DNA from 2 places in the Neisseria shayeganii genome. Region 2 is predicted to be linked to the other one. Evidence: predicted binding sites of a transcription regulator. Region 2 holds the regulator's gene; the other holds the start of a gene.
What was found. The regulator FNR, encoded in region 2, switches genes on or off when oxygen is low (the NO sensors DNR and NnrR bind a similar motif). The targets are predictions, from matches to a motif close to TTGATNNNNATCAA.
Positions count from the first base shown of each region.

Region 1: ccoN (cytochrome-c oxidase, cbb3-type subunit I) is a predicted target of FNR. The motif match lies at 8,963-8,976, and genes of this name have one in related genera.

Region 1 covers NZ_CP059567.1:202,581-214,118, forward strand. The annotation lists gene H3L94_RS00930 (pseudouridine synthase) at 241-987, shown strand; gene pgaC (poly-beta-1,6-N-acetyl-D-glucosamine synthase) at 1,308-2,543, shown strand; gene H3L94_RS00940 (hypothetical protein) at 2,545-2,877, shown strand; gene ileS (isoleucine--tRNA ligase) at 3,055-5,838, shown strand; partial or broken gene H3L94_RS12930 (hypothetical protein) at 5,869-6,109, opposite strand; gene H3L94_RS00950 (DMT family transporter) at 6,240-7,136, opposite strand; gene H3L94_RS00955 (M61 family metallopeptidase) at 7,146-8,915, opposite strand; gene ccoN (cytochrome-c oxidase, cbb3-type subunit I) at 9,256-10,695, shown strand; gene ccoO (cytochrome-c oxidase, cbb3-type subunit II) at 10,727-11,344, shown strand; gene H3L94_RS00970 (hypothetical protein) at 11,353-11,538, shown strand, end outside.
Region 2 covers NZ_CP059567.1:1,818,949-1,830,486, reverse strand. The annotation lists gene H3L94_RS08845 (PilT/PilU family type 4a pilus ATPase) at 1-44, shown strand, start outside; gene rarD (EamA family transporter RarD) at 300-1,202, shown strand; gene murU (N-acetylmuramate alpha-1-phosphate uridylyltransferase MurU) at 1,299-1,991, shown strand; gene proC (pyrroline-5-carboxylate reductase) at 2,041-2,847, shown strand; gene H3L94_RS08825 (YggT family protein) at 2,844-3,413, shown strand; gene dksA (RNA polymerase-binding protein DksA) at 3,483-3,899, shown strand; tRNA gene H3L94_RS08815 (tRNA-Met) at 4,212-4,288, shown strand; tRNA gene H3L94_RS08810 (tRNA-Ala) at 4,296-4,371, shown strand; gene H3L94_RS08805 (acetate kinase) at 4,492-5,694, shown strand; gene H3L94_RS12600 (lipoprotein signal peptidase) at 5,738-5,884, shown strand; gene hemN (oxygen-independent coproporphyrinogen III oxidase) at 5,934-7,322, opposite strand; gene fnr (fumarate/nitrate reduction transcriptional regulator Fnr) at 7,553-8,287, shown strand; one part of gene H3L94_RS13065 (IS630 family transposase) at 8,431-9,036, opposite strand; one part of gene H3L94_RS13065 (IS630 family transposase) at 9,038-9,370, opposite strand; gene bfr (bacterioferritin) at 9,757-10,221, shown strand; gene bfr (bacterioferritin) at 10,247-10,720, shown strand; gene H3L94_RS08775 (AzlC family ABC transporter permease) at 10,864-11,538, shown strand, end outside.

The sequences.
Region 1 (11,538 bases), 800 kb from region 2:
AAGCCTGAGACCTTTGCAAAACCCCCAGATGTGGATGCAGTTCAAGGCGTAGCAGCGCAGCGAGTGTGAACGTCAGGAATCCCTGTGGGACAGACATATCATATAGATAGGCAAGCGAACGAGCAGTACCCATAGGGCATAAACGCACAACGCAGAAATGCGCCGCAGATGGGGGGTTTGCAAAGGTCTCAGCCTGTTTGTTTGGAGGGGCTGTTTGGTTTTCAGGTAGCCCGTATGTGTATGATTCCGATTCTGTACCAAGACGAGGCCTGTTTGGCCGTGTGCAAGCCGGCCGGCATGCTGATTCACCGCAGTGCGATCGACCGCCGCGAAACTGTGTTTCTGATGCAGACCCTGCGCGACCAAATCGGCGGCCATGTTTACCCCGTCCACCGTCTCGACCGACCCACTTCCGGCGTGGTGCTGTTTGCCCGTGATCCCGAAGCCGCCCGCTTGCTGACACGACAATTTGAAAACCGTGAAGTGGATAAGGAATATTGGGCGGTGGTGCGCGGCTGGCCGCCGGAGTGCGGCCGCATCGACCACCCCCTGAAAACCCTGGCGGATCCGCTGGCCGACCCCTTGGCCGATCCCGATAAAGCCGCGCAGCAGGCGATAAGCGACTATCGCACGCTGGCGCGCGCCGAACTGCCGTTTGCCAGCCATCCGCGTCATCCCACCTCGCGCTACGCCTGGCTGGCGGTGTCACCGCTCACCGGCCGCCAGCATCAGATCCGCCGCCATCTCAAGCACATTTTCCACCCGATTGTGGGCGACACCACTCATGGCGATTTGCGCCAAAACCATGCCGTCGCCGCTTTTTGCGGCAACCGCCGCCTGCTGCTGCACGCGCGTGCGCTCAGTTTTTGCAGCCCGCAGAAGCCGGATTGCCGCATCACGGTGCAGGCAGAGCCGGATACGGCTTGGCGGCAGGTGATGCGGGCATTCGGCTGGCCGGAAGTGCTGCATGCCGAACAGGCTACCTGAAACACGGTGGCGCTTTCAGGTAGCCTGTGGGTGGGGACAAGGGTATCTGTGTGGCGCTTTTGCCATCTGCCACGGTAAAACCGGGCGGCCGCAGGGCAGCCGCCTTCATCTGCGGCGGGCGGCTGTGTTAAAATCCGCTCTCCCTTTTTTCCGCTCCGTCAGCATGATACCGGCGGAAAACAGGATGCTGCTTTTTCATCCCATAAAAACAATACCGGCGGCCTGAAACCCTAACAGCCGCTTCAAGCTTTGCCGGACACAATGGTGCTTTATGACCACACACACTGCTTACCTGTTTGCACTCCCGCAGGGAGGCGGCCATGCCTGAATGGATTAGCTGGCTGGCGCTGTTTGTTTTCCTCTATCCCGGTGCGATGGCCGTTTATTGGACGGTGTTCGGCACCTTCTACTATTTCTTCTGGGAGCGCGGCAAGCCCGAGCCGAAATTCCGCGCCAAAGACGCGCCCAAAGTCAGCGTCTTGGTGCCCTGCTACAACGAAGCGGCCAATCTGCGCAAATCCGTCCCGTTTTTGGTCACGCTGAACTACCCCAATTACGAGCTGGTGTTGATTAACGACGGCAGCCGCGACAACACGCGCCGTGTGATCAACGAGCTGGCGGCGCAGCATCCCCACAAAATCCGCGCCATCCACCAGCCCAACGGCGGCAAGGCCAGTGCGCTCAACAATGCCCTGCAGAAAATCGACAGCGAATATGTGGTCTGTATCGACGGCGACGCCGTGCTCGACCGCAAAGCGGTGGACTACATGATGCAGACTCTGCTGTCCGACCCGATGATCGGCGGCGTGACTGGCAACCCCCGTGTGCGCAACCGCAGCACCATTCTCGGCCAAATGCAGGTGGCCGAATTCAGCTCCATCATCGGCCTGATCAAGCGTGCGCAATGTATTTTGGGTACGGTGTTTACCGTTTCCGGCGTGATTTGCGGTTTCCGCCGCTCGGTGTTGCTGCAGGTGGGCGGTTGGAGCACCAATATGATCACCGAAGACATCGACATCAGCTGGAAGGTGCAGCTGGCGGGCTACAACATCGCTTACGAGCCGCGCGCCTTGTGCTGGGTGCTGATGCCGGAATCTTTCCGCGGCCTGTTCAAGCAGCGCTTGCGCTGGGCGCAGGGCGGGGCGGAAGTGATCATGAAATACGCGCGTTATGTGTGGCGCTGGGACTACCGCCGCCTGTGGCCGCTGTATGCGGAATACATGGTCACGGCTTTTTGGGCCTACTCGCTGATTGCCATCTTGGTGGCTAAAATCGTGTTCTACGACACGCCGATGATTACCTGGAACAACAGTGACGACTTTCTGCCCGCGCAAAGTGCGCTGCTGTTTCTGTTTTTCCTGGTGCAATTCATGTTGAGCGTGTGGATAGACAGCCGCTACGAAAAAGGCGTGGGCCGCTATTTTGTCAACAGTGTGTGGTATCCCTATGTGTTTTGGGCCATGAGCGTGGCCACCTTGGTGATGGGCATTCCCAAAGCCCTGCTGCGCGACCGCAAACGGCAGGCCACTTGGGTCAGCCCGGACAGGGGGGTGTGAGATGTTCCGCCGTAGCAAAATCAACCCGATGATCATCCAGCAGAAAATCGACCACCTGCCGCGCCGCCGGCGGGTGAAATACCTGCTGTTTACCCTGCTCACCTGGGGCATGTGGCTGCATGCCGCCTGGGTGTTTCTCGGCGAGAGCAATCCGCTGATGGAAAACTACCGCTTCGATTTCTGGTTTTGGGAAGATTTTCTGATGATTTCCGCCTATGTGCTGCTCGGCCAAATCTGCCTGCTCGGCATGTGGCTGCTGCTGGGCTGGAAAAAACCCGATCCCGAGCGTGAAAACGCCGCCATGCCGCCGCCTCCGCCCGAGTTGCCCGAATGAGGCACGCCAGGCCGCCTTTCAGGTAGCCTTTTTGGCCTAAGCCTTATAAAATAAACATCCTTTAACAAATGGTAACGCGAGTGTGCGTTGCCCCGAGGCTACCTGAAACCGGGTTTCAGGTAGCCTGAGAATTTCAGCGGCTCGATGATAACCGCTGCTCAAACAAGAGAACCCGATATGACCGACTACAGCAAAACCGTCAATCTTTACGAATCACCCTTTCCCATGCGCGGCAACCTGGCCAAGCGCGAGCCGGCTTGGGTGAAAGACTGGCAGGATCAAAAACGCTATCAGAAACTGCGCCAAAAAGCCCAAGGCCGCCCGAAATTCATCCTGCACGACGGCCCTCCCTATGCCAACGGCGACATCCACATCGGTCATGCCGTCAACAAAATCCTCAAAGACATCATCGTGCGCAGCAAAACGCTGGCCGGCTTCGACGCCCCCTATGTGCCCGGTTGGGACTGCCACGGCCTGCCGATTGAAGTGATGGTGGAAAAGCTGTACGGCAAAGACATGCCCGACGGCAAATTCCGCGAGCTGTGCCGCGAATACGCCGCCGAGCAGATTGCCCGCCAGAAAAAAGACTTCATCCGCTTGGGCGTGCTGGGCGATTGGGACAACCCCTACCTCACCATGAACTATCAAACCGAGGCCGACACCGTGCGCACCCTCGGCGAAATCTACCAAGCCGGCTACCTTTACCGCGGCGCCAAGCCCGTCCAATTCTGTTTGGACTGCGGCTCCTCGCTGGCCGAAGCCGAAGTGGAATATAAGGACAAAATTTCCCACGCCATCGACGTGGCCTATCCCTTCCGCGACCCCGCAGCATTGGCGGCGGCTTTCGGCTTGAATGCCCTCGACGGCGAAGCCTATGCCGTGATCTGGACCACCACGCCGTGGACGCTGCCGGCCAGCCAGGCGATTGCCGCCGGTGCCGACATCGTGTACCAGCTCATCGACACGCCCAAAGGCAAACTGGTGCTGGCCAAAGACCTGGCCGAAGCCGCGCTGGCCCGCTACGGCTGTTCAGGTAGCCCCGTGCTGGCCGAAACCACCGGCAGCAAACTGGAAAACCTGCATCTGGCCCACCCCTTTCTCGAGCGCGACATCCTGATGCTCAACGGCGACCATGTGACCACCGACGCCGGTACCGGCCTCGTGCACAGCGCGCCCGCCCACGGTTTGGAAGACTATTTCGTCTGCCAGCAATACGGCATCGAGCTCTACAACCCGGTAAACGGCGAAGGCCGTTACATCAGCGAAGTGCCGCGCGTGGCCGGCCTGACCGTGTGGGCCGCCAATCCGGTGATCATCGACTGGTTGAAAGAAGCAAACCGCCTGTTGGCCGAAGACAAAATCGAACACAGCTACGCCCACTGCTGGCGGCACAAAACCCCGCTGATCTACCGCGCCACCGGCCAATGGTTTGTCGGCATGGACAAAGCCGGCCACAACGGCGCCACCCTGCGCAACACCGCCCTCAAAGCGGTGGACGACACCGAATTCTTCCCCGCCTGGGGCCGCGCCCGCCTGCAGGCCATGATCGAAGGCCGCCCCGACTGGGTGGTGAGCCGCCAGCGTTACTGGGGCACGCCGATGACCTTCTTCGCCCACAAAGAAACCGGCGAGTTGCACCCCGATTCCGCCGAGCTGCTGGAAAAAGTGGCGCAACGCATCGAGCAAAAAGGCATTAACGCTTGGTTTGAATTGGATAAAGCCGAGCTGCTCAGCCCGGAAGACTGCGAACAGTACGACAAACTGAGCGACACCATGGACGTGTGGTTCGATTCCGGCAGCACCCATTTTTCCGTGTTGAAACAACGCGAAGAACTGGCCTGGCCGGCCGACCTTTACTTGGAAGGCAGCGACCAGCACCGCGGTTGGTTCCAATCCTCCATGCTCACCGGCTGCGCCACCTTGGGTCGCGCCCCGTATAAACAGCTGCTGACCCACGGCTTCGTGGTGGATCAAAACGGCCGCAAAATGTCCAAATCGCTGGGCAATGTGGTAGCCCCGCAAGAGGTGTATAACGAATTCGGCGCCGACATCCTACGCCTGTGGACCGCCGCCACCGATTACAGCGGCGAGCTGGCCATTTCCAAAGAAATTCTCAAGCGTGTCACCGAAAGCTACCGCCGCATCCGCAACACGCTCAGCTTCCTGTTTGCCAACCTGAAAGATTTCAGCCCGATCGACGACGCGGTGCCGCAGGCCGATATGGTGGAAATTGACCGCTACGCCCTGGTGTTGGCGCGCCAGCTGCAGGAGAAAGTGGCCGGCGAATATTATCCGCGTTACGCCTTCCACTTCGCGGTGCAGGAAATCGTCAATTTCTGTTCCGAAGACCTCGGCGCGTTCTATCTGGACATTCTGAAAGACCGCCTCTACACCACCCAAACCTGCGGCCACGCTCGCCGCAGCGCCCAAACCGCGCTTTACCACATTACGCGCAGCCTGGTGTTGTTGATGTCGCCGATTTTGTGTTTCACCGCCGAAGAAGCGTGGGACATTATCGGCGGCGGCGAGGAGGACAGCGTGCTGTTCCACACTTGGCACAACTTCCCCACCATGCAGGCGGCCAGCGAAGCCGAACTGCTGAAAAAATGGGGTGCCGTGCGCCAGGCGCGCGCCGCCGTGACCGCCGCCATCGAGCCTTTGCGCGCCGACAAATCGGTGGGTTCGTCCCTGCAGGCCGAAGTGGCGCTGACCGCTCCGGCCGAAGCCTACGGCTACCTGAAAGCCTTGGGCGACGAATTGCGCTTCGCCCTGCTGGTGTCGAAAGTCGGCCTGCAAGAAGGTGAAGAATGGGCTGCGGCGGTGCAGCCCAGCCAAGCGCCCAAGTGCGAACGCTGCTGGCACTACACCGAAGCAGTCGGCGCCCGTGCCGACCACCCCACCATCTGCGGCCGCTGCGCCGACAACATCGAAGGGCAGGGCGAACAGCGGGATTATGTGTAATCCCTTGCCGTTTCCACTGTGGCCAACAGGCTACCTGAAAGGTTTCAGGTAGCCTGTTTTTATGGGCGCTTGGCCGGATTTTGGGGGCTGACAAAGTACTGGTCGAGACCTTTGCAAAACCTCCAGATGTGGATGCAGTTCAAGGCGTAGCAGCGCAGCGAACGCAGACATATCACACGATAGGCAAGTGAGTGAGCAGTACCCATAGGGCATAAACGCACAACGCAGAAATGCGCCGCAGATGGGGGTTTTGCAAAGGTCTCGGCCGCATATTGTTGGATAGGCGTATTCGGCTTGTTGCGAGTTGTGCGCGGCGGTGGGCAACTGAACTGTAGGGCGGGCATCCTGGACTGCCGCCGCCCTCCGCAGGCTACCTGAAAGCAGATTGACTGCAAGGCACTTCAAGGTTTGCCATCGGCGTTGCGGCTGCTGAGCAGAATGCCGCCGAAAATGGCGGCGATGCCGAACCAGTGGTATGCGTGCAGTTGCTCGTCGAGTAGCAGGAAGGCCAAGAGGGTGCCGAACACCGGCATCAGGTGGATGCTCAGCCCGGCACGCACCGCGCCGAAACGGGCAATGGCGGCGGTGTAGCACAGATAGGCGACCACGGAAGGGAAAATGCCCACATAGGCCAAGCCGAGCAGGGCGGCGGGTTGCCAGTTGACCGTTGCGCCGGAGACGGTTTCCCACAGGAAGAAAGGCAGCAGGGCGAAGAGGCCGATGAGGATTTGCACCGCGGTGAGGCCGGTGCGGTGGATGTCGGCCGGCAAGCGTTTCATCCATAGGGTGTACACCGCCCAGCACGCGGTGGCGGCAAACACCCACACGTCGCCGACGGCAAAGCGCAGGGCGAGCAGGTTGTGCCAGCTGCCGCGCAGGATGATGACGGCCACGCCCGCCAAAGACAATATCAGGCCAAGGCTTTGCCAGCGGTTGAGGTTTTGGCGGTAAAACACGGCGCCCAGCAGCATGATCAGCACGGGAATGCAGGAATTGAGCAGCAGGGCGTTGGTGCTGGTGGTGGTGTGCAGGCCGATGTAAACAAAGGTGTTGAAGGCGGCGATGCCCGCGAGCGCGGTGCCGATGATCAGGCGGTAATGCTGCCGGTAGCGCAGGCGGTCGCGCCGCATCAGCGCCCAGGCAAACGGCAGCAGGATCAAGAGGGAAATCACCCAGCGGCCGAAGGCCAGTGTGAGCGGCGGAATGTCGTCGCGGATGGCGCGGGCGACAATCATATTGCCCGCCCACAGCAGGGGCGGGGTGATGAAAACGGGCAGTTGGGCGATGAGTTTGTTCATGGCGGCGGATCAGGCTACCTGAACAGCATCGGGCATCTGCAGCCAGCGGGCCAGCGCGTCGGCATCGGCTACCGACAGCCAGGCGGTGTCGGCTTGGGCGGCCTGCACGTCAATCTCGGTTTGCTGCAGCACGCCGTGGCGGAAGTAGTGTGCGCTGATGCGGCTACCCACCGGTTGTTGTGCCCACAGTGCGGCAAAGTCGGCGGCGGCATAGTCGTTGAGGGCGATCAGTCGGTCGCCGGCGGCCAGACCGGCCTGTTCGGCGCTGCCGTGGCTGAAAACATGGCTGAGCGTGATGTCGGCGGTGTTTTGTTTGAAGCGGGCGCCGAAGTCGGGAACGACGGCGGCCGGCGGCGGCGTGTCGCCCGTGCCGCCGCCGTGGCTGCGGGGCAGGGGCAGCCAGCTCAGGCGGATGCCGCCGTGTGCCAAGTTTTCGGCCAGCGGCAGCTCGGCGGTGCTGCGGATGGCGTGGTCGAAAAAGTCTTGCAGGTCCAAGCCGGTGAGGCCTTGGGCGAAGCTTTCCCAGCGGCCTTCGGGCAGGGGGTTGCGGTGGTCGAGCCAGTCTTGGTAGAGCGCCTGCATGATGCTGTCGAGGCTGTGTCGGCCTTGGCTGCGCTGCCGCACGGTGAGGTCGAGACAGAGGGCGGCGAGGGCGCCTTTTTGGTAGTAGCTGACGATGGCGTTGGGGCTGTTTTCGTTGGGTTTGTAGTATTTGTCCCAGGCGGTGAGGCTGGATTGGGCCAGGCTTTGCAGGCGGCGGCCGTGGCCTTGCTGTACGCGGGTGAGGTTTTGCGCCAGCAGTTTCAGGTAGCCTGCCGGGCTGAGCACGCCGCTGCGTACGAGAAATAAATCGTCGTAATAAGAGGTGATGCCTTCAAACGCCCACAGCTGTTCGGTATAGGCTTCGCGGTCGAGTTCGGATTCGGCAAAGGCGGCCGGCTGGATGGATTTGACGTTCCAGGCGTGGAAGTATTCGTGCGAAATCAGGCCGAGCAATTGGGTGTAACCGTCGTCGGGTTCGCCCAAGCCGTGCGCAGGCAAGCAGCGGCGGTCGGCCAGCAGGGCGGTGGCGCTGCCGTGTTCGAGGCCGCCGTATAGCTTGTCGCCCACGTGCAGTAAAAAGGTGTAGTCGGCAAACGGGGCGGGAGCAGGGAAAAAGTCGAGCTGGGTTTCGCAAATGGCGCGGGTGTCTCGAAGCAGGCGGTCGCGGTCGAAGTCGGCATAACGGCCGCTGAGCACGATGCGGTGTGGCAGGCCGCGGGCGGTGAATTCGAGTATTTCCAAACAGCCGGCTTCTACTGGGTGGTCGATGAGTTGGCGGTAGTTAGGCGCGTGGTAGCTGCCGTCGTCCAGGCGGGGCAGGGAAGTGGCGGTTTGCCATTCGGCGGGGAAGTCTAATCTTACCCGATGGGTTTGTTGCTCGCTGCCGTGCAGGCGCAGAAACAGGGCGGCGCCGTCGAAGAAGCCGCGTTCGCGGTCGAGATAGCAGCCGCGCACGGAAAGGTCGAAGGCGTAGATGTGGTAAACCAGTTGCCATTCGCCGTGGCAATTGGCGGCGGCCTGCCAAGTGTGTTTGTCGAGCTGTTGCAGGGGAACGGTTTGTCCGTTGCAGCTGGCAGAGAGATCGGTGAGATGGCGGGCGAATTCGCGGATCATATAGCTGCCGGGCACCCAATTGGGCAGGCTGAGCTTCGGTGCTTGATTGCCTTGGTGGGAGAAGGTGAGCTCGACGCGGAAAAGGTGGCGCAGGGGCAGGGCGGAAATGCGGTAGTGCGGCATGTTTCAGGTAGCCTCGTGTAAAGAGTTGTTTACAATTTTGGGGCGGCTTGATGTTTGTCAAGGCGGCGGGGGAGGGAAAAGGATATTCTTGCCGGGTTCGCCGGCCTGCCGGGCGCGGCACAAAGTAAAAAACAGGGCGTAAACTGCGTTTTTGTGGTTAAGGCCCGTATTTTGCTTTAAAATGGCACGGTTAAAACACCCGCAGTTTGTGTTAAGACTATGTTTAACGGCGGCTGCGGTGTTTCAATTTTTAAGATAAATCGGACGCATGGGTGCGGAAATTTGGCCGATGCAAACCGATATTGATGTTATATAAAGCCATTTTTAATGGAGATTTCTCATGGAAACGCAAACTTATAACTACAAAGTGGTGCGCCAGTTCGCCATCATGACTGTGGTTTGGGGGATTGTGGGCATGCTGGTCGGCGTGATTATCGCCGCGCAGCTTTATTGGCCGCAACTCAACTTGACCGATGTAGGTCCGTGGTTCCACTTCGGCCGCCTGCGTCCTCTGCATACCAATGCGGTGATCTTCGCATTCGGCGGTTGCGGCCTGTTCGCCACTTCTTATTATGTGGTGCAGCGTACTTGTAATGTGCGCCTGTTCAGCGACAAGCTGGCGGCGTTTACGTTCTGGGGCTGGCAGGCCGTGATTGTGCTGGCCGCCATTACCCTGCCGCTGGGCTACACCCAAGGTAAGGAATATGCCGAATTGGCTTGGCCGATCGATATTCTGATTACCTTGGTGTGGGTGGCTTATGCGGTTGTGTTCTTCGGCACCATCGCCAAGCGTAAGGTGAAACACATCTATGTGGCCAACTGGTTCTACGGTGCGTTCATTTTGGCTGTGGCCTTGCTGCACGTGGTCAACAGCTTGGCTGTGCCGACCGGCCTGTTCAGCATGACTTCTTACCCGGTGTATTCCGGCGCCATCGACGCCATGGTGCAGTGGTGGTACGGCCACAATGCGGTGGGCTTCTTCCTGACCGCTGCTTTCTTGGGCATGATGTATTACTTCGTGCCCAAACAAGCGGGCCGTCCGGTTTATTCCTACCGTTTGTCCGTTGTGCACTTCTGGGCTTTGATTTTCACCTATATGTGGGCCGGCCCGCACCACCTGCACTACACCGCCCTGCCTGATTGGACCCAGTCTCTGGGCATGGTGTTGTCGCTGATTCTGTTTGCGCCCTCTTGGGGCGGCATGATCAACGGCATCATGACGCTGTCCGGCGCGTGGCACAAACTGCGCACCGATCCGATTCTGAAGTTCTTGGTGGTGTCCCTGTCCTTCTACGGTATGTCTACTTTCGAAGGCCCGATGATGTCGATCAAAACGGTGAACGCTTTGAGCCACTACACCGACTGGACGGTCGGCCACGTGCACTCCGGCGCTTTGGGCTGGGTGGGCTTCGTCACCATCGGTTCTATCTACTATCTGGTTCCCCGCCTGTTCGGCCGCAAAGAAATGTACAGCACCAAGCTGATTGAAGTGCATTTCTGGATCGGCACCATCGGCATCGTGCTCTACATCGCTTCCATGTGGATTGCCGGTGTGATGCAGGGCCTGATGTGGGGCAACCTGAACCTAGACGGTACGCTGACTTATTCTTTCGTTGAGTCTGTGAAGGAAAGCATGAAGTTCTACCTGATCCGCTTTGTCGGTGGTGCGCTGTATCTGTCCGGCATGGTGCTGATGGCCTATAACGTGTACCGCACGATTACCGCCGGCAAGCCTGTTAATGCCGAAATCCCGGTTTTGACCCAAAACCAGCATCACTAATACCAACAGATAGAAAGCACAGGCTACCAAAATGAAATTACAACAACTTGTTGAAGAAAAAGTCGGTTACCTGATCGTGTTTACCTTCTTGGTAATCAGCGTGGGTCTGCTTGTCGAAGTGGTTCCCCTGTTTTACACCAAATCGGTAACCGAACCTGCTCCGGGCGTGAAGCCTTACACCGCCCTGCAAGTGGCCGGCCGCGATGTGTACATCCGCGAAGGCTGCTACAACTGCCACTCGCAAATGATCCGCCCGTTCCGTGCGGAAACTGAGCGTTACGGCCACTATTCGGTGGGCGGCGAGTCGGTTTACGACCACCCGTTCCAATGGGGCTCCAAGCGTACCGGTCCGGATCTGGCCCGTGTGGGCGGCCGCTATTCTGACGAATGGCACCGTTTGCACCTGCTGAATCCGCGTGATGTGGTGCCGGAGTCCAATATGCCTGCCTTCCCGTGGTTGGCGCGCAATCGCGTAGACGGCGAAACCGTGGCCCAACACATGCGCACCCTGCGCACCGTGGGCGTGCCCTACACAGACGAGCAGATTGCCGCCGCTGCCGGCGAAGTGGAAGGCAAGTCTGAGCTGGATGCCGTCATCGCCTACCTGCAAGGCTTGGGCTTGGCACTGAAAAACAACGAAGTGAAATAAGGCGGGTTATGGCTATCCTGACTTTGGCTGTGAATCAGATCATCTACATCGTGGTCACTTTGATTATTGCGTTGATGTTTGCTTTGGTGTTGTGGATTACCCTCAACCGTAAAGCCAAGCCGCATTATGAAAACGAAGGCCAGCGCATCATTGACGATGAAGATACGCCTGGCGATGATTCCGGCCTTTCAGGT
Region 2 (11,538 bases):
GCGAGCACATCTTCGAGCGGGTGGGCGATTTGAACCTGATGTAGGCCGTATAGTGTCCGGCATCTGTGCATGTTGTCTCAACAAATCGCTGCACAAGCTTGTTTGACTGCACGCCCTAAAGCCGCCGCACAACAGGCTACCTGAAACCGCTTTCGGGTTTTCAGGTAGCCTGTTTCGATTGGTATGCTGGCGGCGGCCGTGGTTCGGTTCGTCTGCGCACGAATCACACATCAAGCAGGCAGCCGCATCTGCCATCCGCCTCGGGCGGTTATTTTTACCACCACACCCACCTCACACACATGGACAAGGAATACCGCAAAGGCCTGATTTACGCCTGCGTCTGCTATCTGATTTGGGGCCTGTTTCCCATCTATTGGATTCCCCTGCTGCAACAACCCATCGGTGCCGACCAGCTGCTGGCGCAGCGGATTGTGTGGGCCACGGTGTTGGCGGTGCTGGCCGTACTGCTTTGGCGCAAAGGGCGCGAATTGCGCACCGCCTGCGCCCGGCCGCAAACCTTGGCCGCATTTGCCGCCTGCGCCCTTATTCTCGGCTTCAACTGGCTGCTGTATCTGTATGCGATTACCCGCCATCAGGTGTTGCAGGCCAGCTTGGGCTATTTTATTTCCCCGCTGATCAGCGTGCTGCTCGGCCGCCTGTTTCTGGGCGAAACCCTCAAGTGCAGCCAGCAGCTGGCCATTGTCTGCGCCGCCGTCGGCGTGGTGTGGCTGGCCACATTGGGCGGTCAAATGCCTTGGCTGGCTTTGGGTTTGGCGGTCAGTTTCGGCTGCTACGGCCTGATCCGCAAACTCTCGCCTTTGCCGGCGCTGACGGGGTTTGCGCTGGAAAGCCTGATGCTGTTCCCGTTTGCCCTGCTGTATCTGCTGTGGCAGCACCAACAGGGCGGTTTGGTGTTCGCCCAACTGCCTGCGCTGCCGTTGGCGCTGGTGGTGGGCAGTGGTGCCGTGACCATGGGGCCGCTGTTGCTGTTTGCCGCCGGCGCGCGCCGCATCCGCTTGTCCACGCTGGGCATGGTGCAGTATATTGCGCCCACTCTGCAGTTTATCGTGGGGCTGACGCTGTTTGACGAAGTCTTCGATCTGCACCGCTTTGCCGGCTATGTGTGGGTATGGGTGGGCGTGGGCCTGTTTATCTGGGGCAGCCGTCCGCAACGCGCCGTCCGCAGCGGGGCGGCGGCATAAACACGGCGGCTGCTTTTCAGGTAGCCTGCTGGGCATACACAATAGGCTACCTGAAAGGATTCGGGCAGCCTGTTCAATATTGGAAACGGATAATTCATGAAAGTCATGATTCTGGCGGCCGGCCGCGGCGAACGGATGCGCCCGCTCACCGACACCTTGCCCAAACCCATGCTGCCTTGCGGCCGCGAGCCACTGATCGGCTGGCATCTGCGCCGTTTGGCGGAGGCGGGTTTGCGCGATATTGTGATCAACCATGCCTGGCTCGGCCACGAAATCGAGGCCGGCTTGGGTGACGGCAGCCGCTACGGCGTGCGCATTGCCTATTCGCCGGAAGGCGAGCAGGGCCTGGAAACCGCCGGCGGCATCGCCACCGCTTTGCCTTTGTTGGGCGACGCCCCGTTTCTGGTGATCAACGGCGATGTGCTGACCGATTTGGATTTCCACGCCGTGCGCGCCAAAGCCGGTTTGCCGGCCGGCTGCCTGGCCCATTTGTGGCTGGTGCCCAATCCTGCCCACAATCCGCAGGGCGATTTTTTTCTGCACGCCAACGGCCGTGTCGGCAGCGAGGCCGATGCGGACGCCGAAGCGCTGACCTTCAGCGGCGCCGGCATCTACCACCCGGCCTTGTTTGCGCAAACGCCGCCCAAGCAGGCGGCCAAACTGGCGCCTCTGCTGCGGCAGGCCATGCGCCAGGGACAGGTGCGCGGCGAGCGGCACAACGGTTTGTGGCTGGATGTCGGCACCCCCGAGCGTTTGCAGCAGGCGGCAGCCATCACAGCGGCGTGGTAGCCTTTTGCCGCCCGGCAGGCTACCTGAACACCCTCAAGGAGGAATTTTGATGAGCATTTATTTTCTGGGCGCCGGCAATATGGCCGCCGCCATCATCGCCGGTTTGTGCCGCCGCGGCGGTTTCGACATTCGCGCGGTGGACCATAACAGCGCCAAACTGGCCGATTTGGCCGCCCGCTACGGTATCCGCACCGATACGGCCTTGCCGGCCTTGGGCAGCGAAGACGTGTTGGTGCTGGCGGTGAAGCCGCAAGACATGCGGTCGGCGGTGGCCGGGCTGGCGGTGGGCGGCGCTTTGGTGTTGTCGGTGGCGGCCGGTTTGAGTTGCGACACCTTGAGCGCTTGGCTGGGCGGCACCCGCCGTTTGGTGCGGGTGATGCCGAATACGCCGGCACAAGTGGGGCAGGGCGTGTCCGGCCTGTTTGCCGATGAAGATGCGTCGGCGGAAGACCGTGCTTTGGCCGAAAGCATCATGGCGGCCAGCGGACAGACGGTTTGGCTGCCCGACGAAGACGGCCTGCACCGCATCACCGGCATCAGCGGCAGCGGCCCGGCTTATGTGTTCTATTTGATGAATGCTTTGGCCCAAGCCGCTCAGGGGCAAGGGTTTTCGGCTGCAGAGGCGCGCAGCCTGAGTTTGGCGACGTTTAAAGGCGCGGTGGCCTTGGCGGAGGAGAGCGGCGAGGAGTTTGCTGTGTTGCAGCAGAAGGTAACCTCCAAAGGCGGCACCACTTATGAAGCCTTGAGCACCTTCGAGCGGCTTCAGGTAGCCTCGGCCATTCAGGCCGGCGTGGAAGCCTGTGTGGCGCGTTCCGAAGAATTGGGCCGGCAATTGGCTGTTAAGGAGCCGCTGTGAGAACATTGTTGAGCGTGGTGTTGCTGTGGGTGGCCGATGCGTTGGCCATGCTGTTGTTGGCCCGCTGTTTGCTGCAATATGGCCGGCTGCATTTTTTGCATCCTTTGGCGCAGTTTTGCAGCCGCAGCACCGACTGGCTGGTGCGGCCGCTGCGCAAAATCCTGCCGCCGCTGGGCCGTTGGGACACGGCCTGCCTGTTCGGCGCTTGGCTGGTCTATCTGGCCGCCTATGGCTTGATAGCCGTGTCGGCACTGCCTGAGGTGCCGCTCAGTCCGCGGTTGCTGGCGGCCCATCTGTTGTTCAGCGTGTTGGCGTGGAGCAAAGCGGCGGCTTATGTGCTGTTGGGCGGTTTGGTGTGGCGCATGGTGTTGTCGCTGGCCAATCCGTATTCGCCCCTGATGGCGGTGTTGCAGCAGATTTATTTGCCGCTGTGCCGTCCGTTTGCCTTTTTGCGCATCGGCCGTTGGGATTTTTCCGCCAGCGTGCTGGTGTTGGTGCTGTGGTGGTGGGTGGTGTGGTGGCTGCCGCAGATGATGACGCGGCTAAGCTTGTTGCTCTTGCAATAATCGCTCCGTCTGCTATATTCCCGCTTTCGCAAAATAAGCCAATCCCCTTTACGACAGGAGAGAAAACCAATGGCGAAACTGACCGAACAGGACATCCTCAACTGGAACGGCCCGGAAGACGACTACATGAACGCCGATCACCTCGCATTTTTCCGTGATCTGCTGGTGCAGCTGCAAGAGGAGTTGATTCAGAAAGCAGCCGATACCACCGGCCATCTGCAAGACCATGAGGCGGCGCCCGATCCTGCCGACCGCGCCACGCAGGAAGAAGAGTATGCGCTGGAGCTGCGCACCCGCGACCGTGAACGCAAGCTGTTGAACAAAATTCAAGCTTCCCTGCGCCAGATTGATGAGGGCGATTACGGTTTCTGCCAAGACACCGGCGAGCCCATCGGCCTCAAGCGGCTGCTGGCCCGGCCGACCGCCACCTTGTCGGTGGAGGCGCAAGAGCGGCGCGAGCAGATGAAAAAACAGTTTGCCGATTGATGGGTTTTCGTTCCGGCCTGTTTGCAAACCGCAGACAGGCCGGAATGCTTTGTATGCTGTGGCGTGATGGCGGTTTCAGGTAGCCCGAGACCTTTGCCCAATTCCCGTCTGCGTCGTATTTCTGTGTCGGGCGCTGCTATGCTTTGAACCGCATCCGCATCTGAAGATTTGGCCAAGGTCTCAACCATGTTGGTTGATTCGGTAGGCGAACGGGGTTTTATTGTTATACAAATCAACGCACAAAAAATAAATGGCTTGTCGGGGTTTGACAGGTTTTTAAAAACCCGTATAATTCGCGGCTTCAAACAGAGCGGCGAATTAGCTCAGTCGGTTAGAGCAGAGGAATCATAATCCTTGTGTCCGGGGTTCGAGTCCCTGATTCGCCACCAAAATTTAGGGGGTATAGCTCAGTTGGTAGAGCGCTTGCATGGCATGCAAGAGGTCAGCGGTTCGATCCCGCTTACCTCCACCAGAATAAAGAAAAAACCGGCTGCTTCAACAGCCGGTTTTTTTTATTCCCATTGTTTGGGGCGGAGAGGGCCTGCGTTCTGCCGCTTCATCAGAAATTCATGGATGTAACGAAGGGAGTGTCATGTCTCAACAACTGATTTTGGTTTTAAACTGCGGCAGCTCTTCAGTGAAGGGCGCCGTGTTGGACAACCATAATGGCGAGGTGTTGCTCAGCTGTTTGGCCGAGAAAATCAACCTGCCGGATGCGGTCATCACATTCAAGGCAGACGGCGGCAAGCGCAGCGTCAGCCTGGCTGGCGATCCCACGCACACCGGGGCTGTGGCAGCCCTGATGGCCGAATTAAAAGATCGCGGTTTGGACGGCCGCATCGGCGCGGTGGGGCACCGGGTGGTGCACGGCGGCGAGCGCTTTAAAGCTTCTTGTTTGATTGACGATGAAGTGATTGCCGGCATTGAGGCCTGCATTATGTTGGCGCCGCTGCACAACCCCGCCCACCTGCTGGGTATCCGCGCCGCGCAAAGCATTTTCAATCAAGTGCCGCATGTGGCGGTATTCGATACCGCCTTCCATCAAAGCATGCCCGAGCATGCCTACACCTATGCCGTGCCGCGGGCGCTGTACCGCGATTACGGTTTGCGCCGTTATGGCGCGCACGGCACCAGCTACCGCTTTGTGGCAGCAGAGGCGGCCCGCCAACTGGGCCGCAGCGAGCAGGGTTTGCGCCTGGTGATCGCCCACCTGGGCAACGGCGCGTCGATTGCCGCCGTGCGCGACGGCTGCTCCTGCGATACCAGTATGGGTCTCACGCCTTTAGAAGGTTTGGTCATGGGCACGCGTAGCGGCGATATCGATCCTTCTGTGTTTCTGTTCTTAAACGAAAATGCGGGCATGGACATGGCGGCGGTTACCGATTTGCTGAACAAAAAAAGCGGCCTGCTCGGTATTTCCGAATTGTCCAACGACTGCCGCACGCTGGAAGAAGAGGCGGCGAAAGGGCATGAAGGCGCCAAACTGGCTTTGGAAATTTTCGCCTACCGCTTGGCCAAATATGTGGCCGGCATGAGCGTGGCGGCAGGCGGTTTGGACGCTTTGGTGTTTACCGGCGGGATTGGCGAAAACTCCGACCAAATCCGTGCGAAAGTGATCGGCTATTTGGGCTTTATGGGCTTGACGGTGGATGAAAAGGCGAATTTGGCGGCCCGCTTCGGCCAGAGCGGCATCATCAGCCAAAGCGGCTCCGCGCCGCTGGCGATGGTGGTGCCGACCAATGAAGAATTGATGATTGCGCAGGATACCGCGCAGCTGGCCGGCATTGCGGTTTGAGTGAACAGCATTAACAATTAGAAGATGAAACAGGCTGAGACCTTTGCAAAACCCCCATCTGCGGCGCATTTCTGCGTTGTGCGCTGCTCGCTCGCTTGTCTATCTATATGATATGTCTGCACTCACTGCGCTGCTACGCCTTGAACTGCATCCACATCTGGGGGTTTTGCAAAGGTCTCAGGCTACCTGAACAGTTTTCAGGTAGCCTGTTTGCATGAGAGCGGGCGGCAGAAGAAAGTTTATACCGTTTGCGAATAACGGGCGGCGGTGGTGCGGTGGCGCAGGTGGTGGTCGAACACCATGGCGATGTTGCGGATGAGGAAGCGGCCTTTGGCGCTCACGCGCAGGCCTTCGGCATCCAGCTCCAGCAGGCCTTTGGCCGCCATCCCGGTCAATTCGGGCATTTCGGCGGCGAAGTAGTCGGCAAACGGCCGGCCGCATTCGGCGGTGTAGTCGGCAAACTCGAGACCGAAACGGCACATCAGGTCTTGGATCAGGCGGCGGCGCAGCAGGTCGTCATCGGTTAAAACATAGCCGCGCATGATTGGCAGGCGGCCGGCATCGAGGGCGGCATAGTAGGCTTCCAGTTCGCGTTCGTTTTGGCTGTAAGTACGGCCGATTTTGCCGATGGCCGACACGCCGACGGCCACCAGGTCGCAATCGGCATGGGTGGAATAACCTTGGAAGTTGCGTTGCAGGCGGCCTTCGCGCAAGGCCACGGCCAACTCGTCGCCGGGTTTGGCAAAATGATCCATGCCGATGAAGACGTAGCCGGCCTGATCGAGCCGCTGTACGATTTGCTGCAACATGTCGAGCTTGGTGTTGCTGTCGGGCACGGCGTCGGTGTCGATGCGGCGCTGGGGTTTGAAGAGATGGGGCAGGTGGGCGTAGTGATAGACCGCCAGGCGGTCCGGATCAAGCGCCAGCACTTTATCCAGGGTCTGCTGCATGGAGGCGGGGCTTTGGTGCGGTAGGCCGTAAATCAGGTCAACGCTGACCGAGCGGAATCCGGCTTCGCGGGCGGCTTCGATGACGGTGCGGGTTTCTGCTTCGCTTTGGATGCGGTTGACGGCCTGCTGCACCTGCGGGTCGAAATCCTGAATGCCTACGCTCATGCGGTTGAAGCCGAGCCGGCCGAGAAACAGAACGGTTTCGCGGCTCACTTTGCGCGGGTCGATTTCAATCGAGTATTCGCCTTCGGGCAGCAGGGTGAAGTGTTGGCGGATGAGGTCGAACACGAAGGCAAGCTGGTTTTCGTTGAGGAAGGTGGGGGTGCCGCCGCCGAAGTGCAGCTGGGCCAGCGGCGGTTTGCCGGTCCAGTTTTGCGCCTGAAGGGCAAATTCTTGTTTCAGGTAGCCTAAATAGCGGTCGGCGCGGGCGGTGTCTTTGGTGATGACTTTGTTGCAGCCGCAGTAGTAGCAGATGGTGTTGCAAAACGGGATGTGAAGATAAAGTGAGAGCGGGTCGTCGCTGCGTTGGCGGAGGGCTTGGCGGTAATCCTGTTCGCCAAACTCGGTGTGAAAGCGATCTGCGGTGGGGTAGGAAGTGTAACGGGGACCGCTGGCGGGCAGGGAGGCGATCAGTTCGCGGTCGAAAACGAGGGTTTGGCTGGTGTTGCTGTGTTTCATGATGTTAAGCGGCGTCGGATTGCGTTGCCTCCTAAGGAGCAGGAGGGGAGGGATAAACGGAATCAATGGTAGGATTTGTGTTTAAAAATGGTTAGAATAGACAAAATTTCCAACCGGGTGCACATTGCACAAAAAGTTCTTACTATAAACGGCCTGCCGGCAGGGGCATTGATATCGGTCAAGCCTTCTGCATCCGGTGGGATAGATTTACATAAGGCCGCACACACACGATGACTTATACCAAAAATGTTTGCTCCAAATGTTCGCTCAAGGAGCTCTGCCTGCCGGTGGGGCTGATGGCGGAGGAAATGCGCCAGTTGGATTCGGTGTTGCGCCAAAGCCGCCGTTTGAAGAAAGGCGAATATCTGTTCCGCAGCGGCGATGAGTTCCATTCGCTGTATGCCGTGCGCACCGGTTTTATGAAAACCACCATCGCCAGTTTTGACGGGCGCGATCAGGTTACCGGTTTTTTCATGTCCGGTGAGTTGGTGGGTTTGGACGGTATTTATCATAAGCAACATACTTGCGATGCGATGGCCTTGGAAGACAGTGAAGTGTGCGAGCTGCCGTTCGAGCGCATGGAGGAGCTGGGCGTGGCAGTGCCCTCGCTGCAATCGCATTTTTACCGCTTGATCAGCCGTGAAATCCTGCGCGACCAAGGCGTGATGATGCTGTTGGGCAATATGCGTGCAGAAGAGCGGCTGGCGGCGTTTCTGCTGAATTTATCGCAGCGGTTGCAGCAGCGCGGTTTTGCCGCCAACGATTTTATTTTGCGTATGTCGCGCGAGGAAATCGGCAGTTATTTGGGGCTGAAGTTGGAAACGGTCAGCCGCACCCTATCGCGCTTTAATCAGGAAGGTTGGATTTCGGTGGAGCACAAGCACATTTGCCTGCTGCAGCCGGAGAGTTTGCGCAAACTGGTGGGCGGCTGTAAGCAACAAAAAGAAGCGGAAGAAGCAGAGTAAACCCGGTTGTGCCGCATGCATGGATTGGCGAAAGCATATGTTTCACAGAAAGGCTACCTGAAACGGATTTCAGGTAGCCTGAATTTATGGTAGGCGAGACAGCTGATGGCTGCTTGAAAATGTCTGCTTAGAGCAATTTCGATTTAATTCATTACATACCCAGCTGATTTGAAGTAATTGGCACACTCTTGAGCCGAGAACAAATCAACCAGCTGCCCCATGCGCTGCCACAGCGCACCCACCGTGCGCTCGCCCGCCCTGCGCAGCAGCGCCTTGAACTTGGCAAACAGCTTCTCGATGGGGTTCAAATCCGGCGAGTACGGCGGCAGATAGCGAATGCTGGCGCCCACGCCTTCGATGGCTTCTCGCACGCCCGCCACTTTGTGGCTGGAGAGGTTGTCGGCAATGACGATGTCGCTAGGGCGAAGTGTCGGGCACAGAAAGGTTTTGACCCACGCCAGAAACACGGCGCCATTGATGGGGCCATCGGTCACCATGGGGGCCGTCAGTGCATCACAGCGCAAGGCGGCAATGAAGGTGCTGGTCTTCCAGTGCCCATGCGGGGCGCTGGCCACGCAGCGTTGACCGCGCGGGGCGCGCCCGCGCAGCGGCGTCATGCAGGTGCTGCTCCAGGTCTCGTCCAGAAATACCAGGCGCCTGGCATCGAGCCGGGCCTGCTGCTGTATCCAGCTCGCCCGTGCCTGCTGCACGTCTTCACGTTCCTGCTCGCTGGCGTGCAGCGTTTTTTTTGAAGCTCAGCCGCCATTTGTTGAGCTGGTGCCACAAGGCCGAGGGTTTGATGCTGATGCCATGCTCGCCCAAACGCTCGCACATTTGCACCAAGGTCAGATCGGGATCGGCCTTGATCCAGTCGCGGATCATGCCCTCTACTGGCGCCAGTCGGGAGATGCGCTTGCCGCCTTGCTGCCTGCTGCTGCGCTCGCCTTCTTTTTCGAAGCGATCACGCACCCGATATACCCACATGCGGCTGACTTCATAACGACGGGCAATGGCGCTGGGGCGCTCTCCGCGCTCCAGCGCTCCCAGTACTCGATCTCGCAGGTCTTGCGAATAGGCGCGCATCTCATGCTCCGGCTGCCAGAAAAAACCTATTATGTAACGTTTTTAGTCGAAGTTGCTCTAGAGCAGGAACGCCAATGGTTATCATCTGCAAGTTAATGTTTTTCGTCACTTTTTCGTCTTTTTGAAGTAAAGCTGTGTAAATATTCAGGCAGATGGTAATCATTGTTATATTTAATTGAAAACCAGTATCAGATTAAGCCTTTATATTTTATAAGGATTTTATTTTAACCTATATGGGAAAGGTGGTTGTTTTATAAAAGAATTATTCGCATTAAAAAGCGGAGATGAGAATTTTCTCAATAAGCCGCGTATAATGCGCAGCCATCAACAGCGGGCCGCCGTAAGGGCGTTGCTCTGCGACCTCACATCACTTAAGGAGCAAAACCATGCAAGGCAATAAAGCAGTTATCGATTATATGAACGAGATGTTGGCCGGCGAATTGGCCGCCCGCGACCAATACTTCATCCATTCCCGTATGTACGCCGAATGGGGCTACACCAAGCTGTTCGAGCGCATCGGCCACGAAATGGAAGACGAAACCCTGCACGCCGAAAACTTTATCCGCCGCATTCTGATGTTGGGCGGCACCCCCGTGTGCGTACCCAGCGCCATCCGCGTAGGTAAAGATGTGGCCGAGATGCTGCAGTTTGATTTGGAAACCGAATACGAAGTGCGCGACAACCTGAAAAAAGGCATCAAGCTGTGCGAAGAGCAGCAAGACTACGTGACCCGCGAGATGCTGGTGAACCAATTGAAAGACACCGAGGAAGACCACGCACATTGGTTGGAGCAGCAGTTGCGTCTGATCAAGCTGGTGGGCGAGCAAAACTACCTGCAAAGCCAGCTGTAAGCCAACTATTTGAAGGAGTATTGCCATGAAAGGCGACCGCGACGTTATCCGCCAGCTCAACCGCAACCTCGGCCTGCTGTTGGTGACCATCAACCAATATTTCCTGCATGCGCGCATTCTGAAAAACTGGGGTTTTGAGGAGCTGGGCGGCTATTTCTACAAACAGTCGATTACCGAGATGAAGGCGGCGGACGATCTGATCGAGCGCATTCTGCTCTTGGAAGGCCTGCCCAATCTGCAAGAGCTGGGCAAGCTGCTGATCGGTGAGAATGTGGAAGAAATCATCCGCTGCGATTTGCAAAAAGAGCAGGAAAAGCACACTGCGCTGGTGGAAGCCATCGCCGAGTGCGAAGCGAAGCAGGACTATGTTTCCCGCCAGCTATTGCAGGCGCAAAAGCATGAAAACGAAGAACGCATTGATTGGCTGGAAACCCAGCAGGAGCTGATTGCTTCCGTGGGCTTGGTCAATTATCTGCAAACCGGGGCGCAAGAGGACTAAAACCACAACCACTGCCAAAACCTCCGATTCCGGTATCAGGCTACCTGAAAGTATTTCGCTTTCAGGTAGCCTTTCTGCTGCTTGCCGAATGCACCGCGCCTGCTTACAATCGCCGCCTTTTGTTGATTCCCTTTGGTGAAGCGATGAGCGATTCGGAGCATTTGTCGGGCGCCCGCAAATGGCGGCTGGCGCTGCATTATTCCTATCCGATTGCCTTGGGCTATGTCCCCGCGGCAGTGGCCTTCGGCGTGCTGATGAGCGCCGCCGGTTTGCCGGCTTGGTTGTCGGCGGCTTCCAGCCTGATTGTGTATTCCGGTGCCGCGCAATATGCCTCGGTGGCCATGTTTGCCGGCGGGGCCGGTGTGTTGGCGATGACGCTCAATACTTTCATCATCAATCTGCGGCATGTGTTTTACGCCATGCCGCTGTTAGACGATCTGCCCGAGCGCAAATGGGTGCGTTGGTACAGTCTGTTTGCGCTGACCGATGAAAGTTTTTCGGTGCTGACCACCTTGCCGCCCCCTTTGCGCCGGCCGTTGATGGGGCGGATTGTGTTTTGCAACCAGATGTATTGGGTGCTCGGCACCCTGGCCGGCGTCGGCGTGGGTGGCGGCTTGGGCGAGTGGATCCCGAATTTGGGCTTTGCGTTGAACTGCCTGTTTGTGATTTTGGCTTACGAGCAATACCGCAACCGCCGCGAATGGTGGCCCTGCTTGTTGGCCGCCGTCGCTTTTTGGGCGGCAGGCGCCTTCACGCAGCAATATCTGCTGCTGTTGGCCGTGGCTTTGAGTGTGGTGTTTATCGTGTGCCGCTCGGCG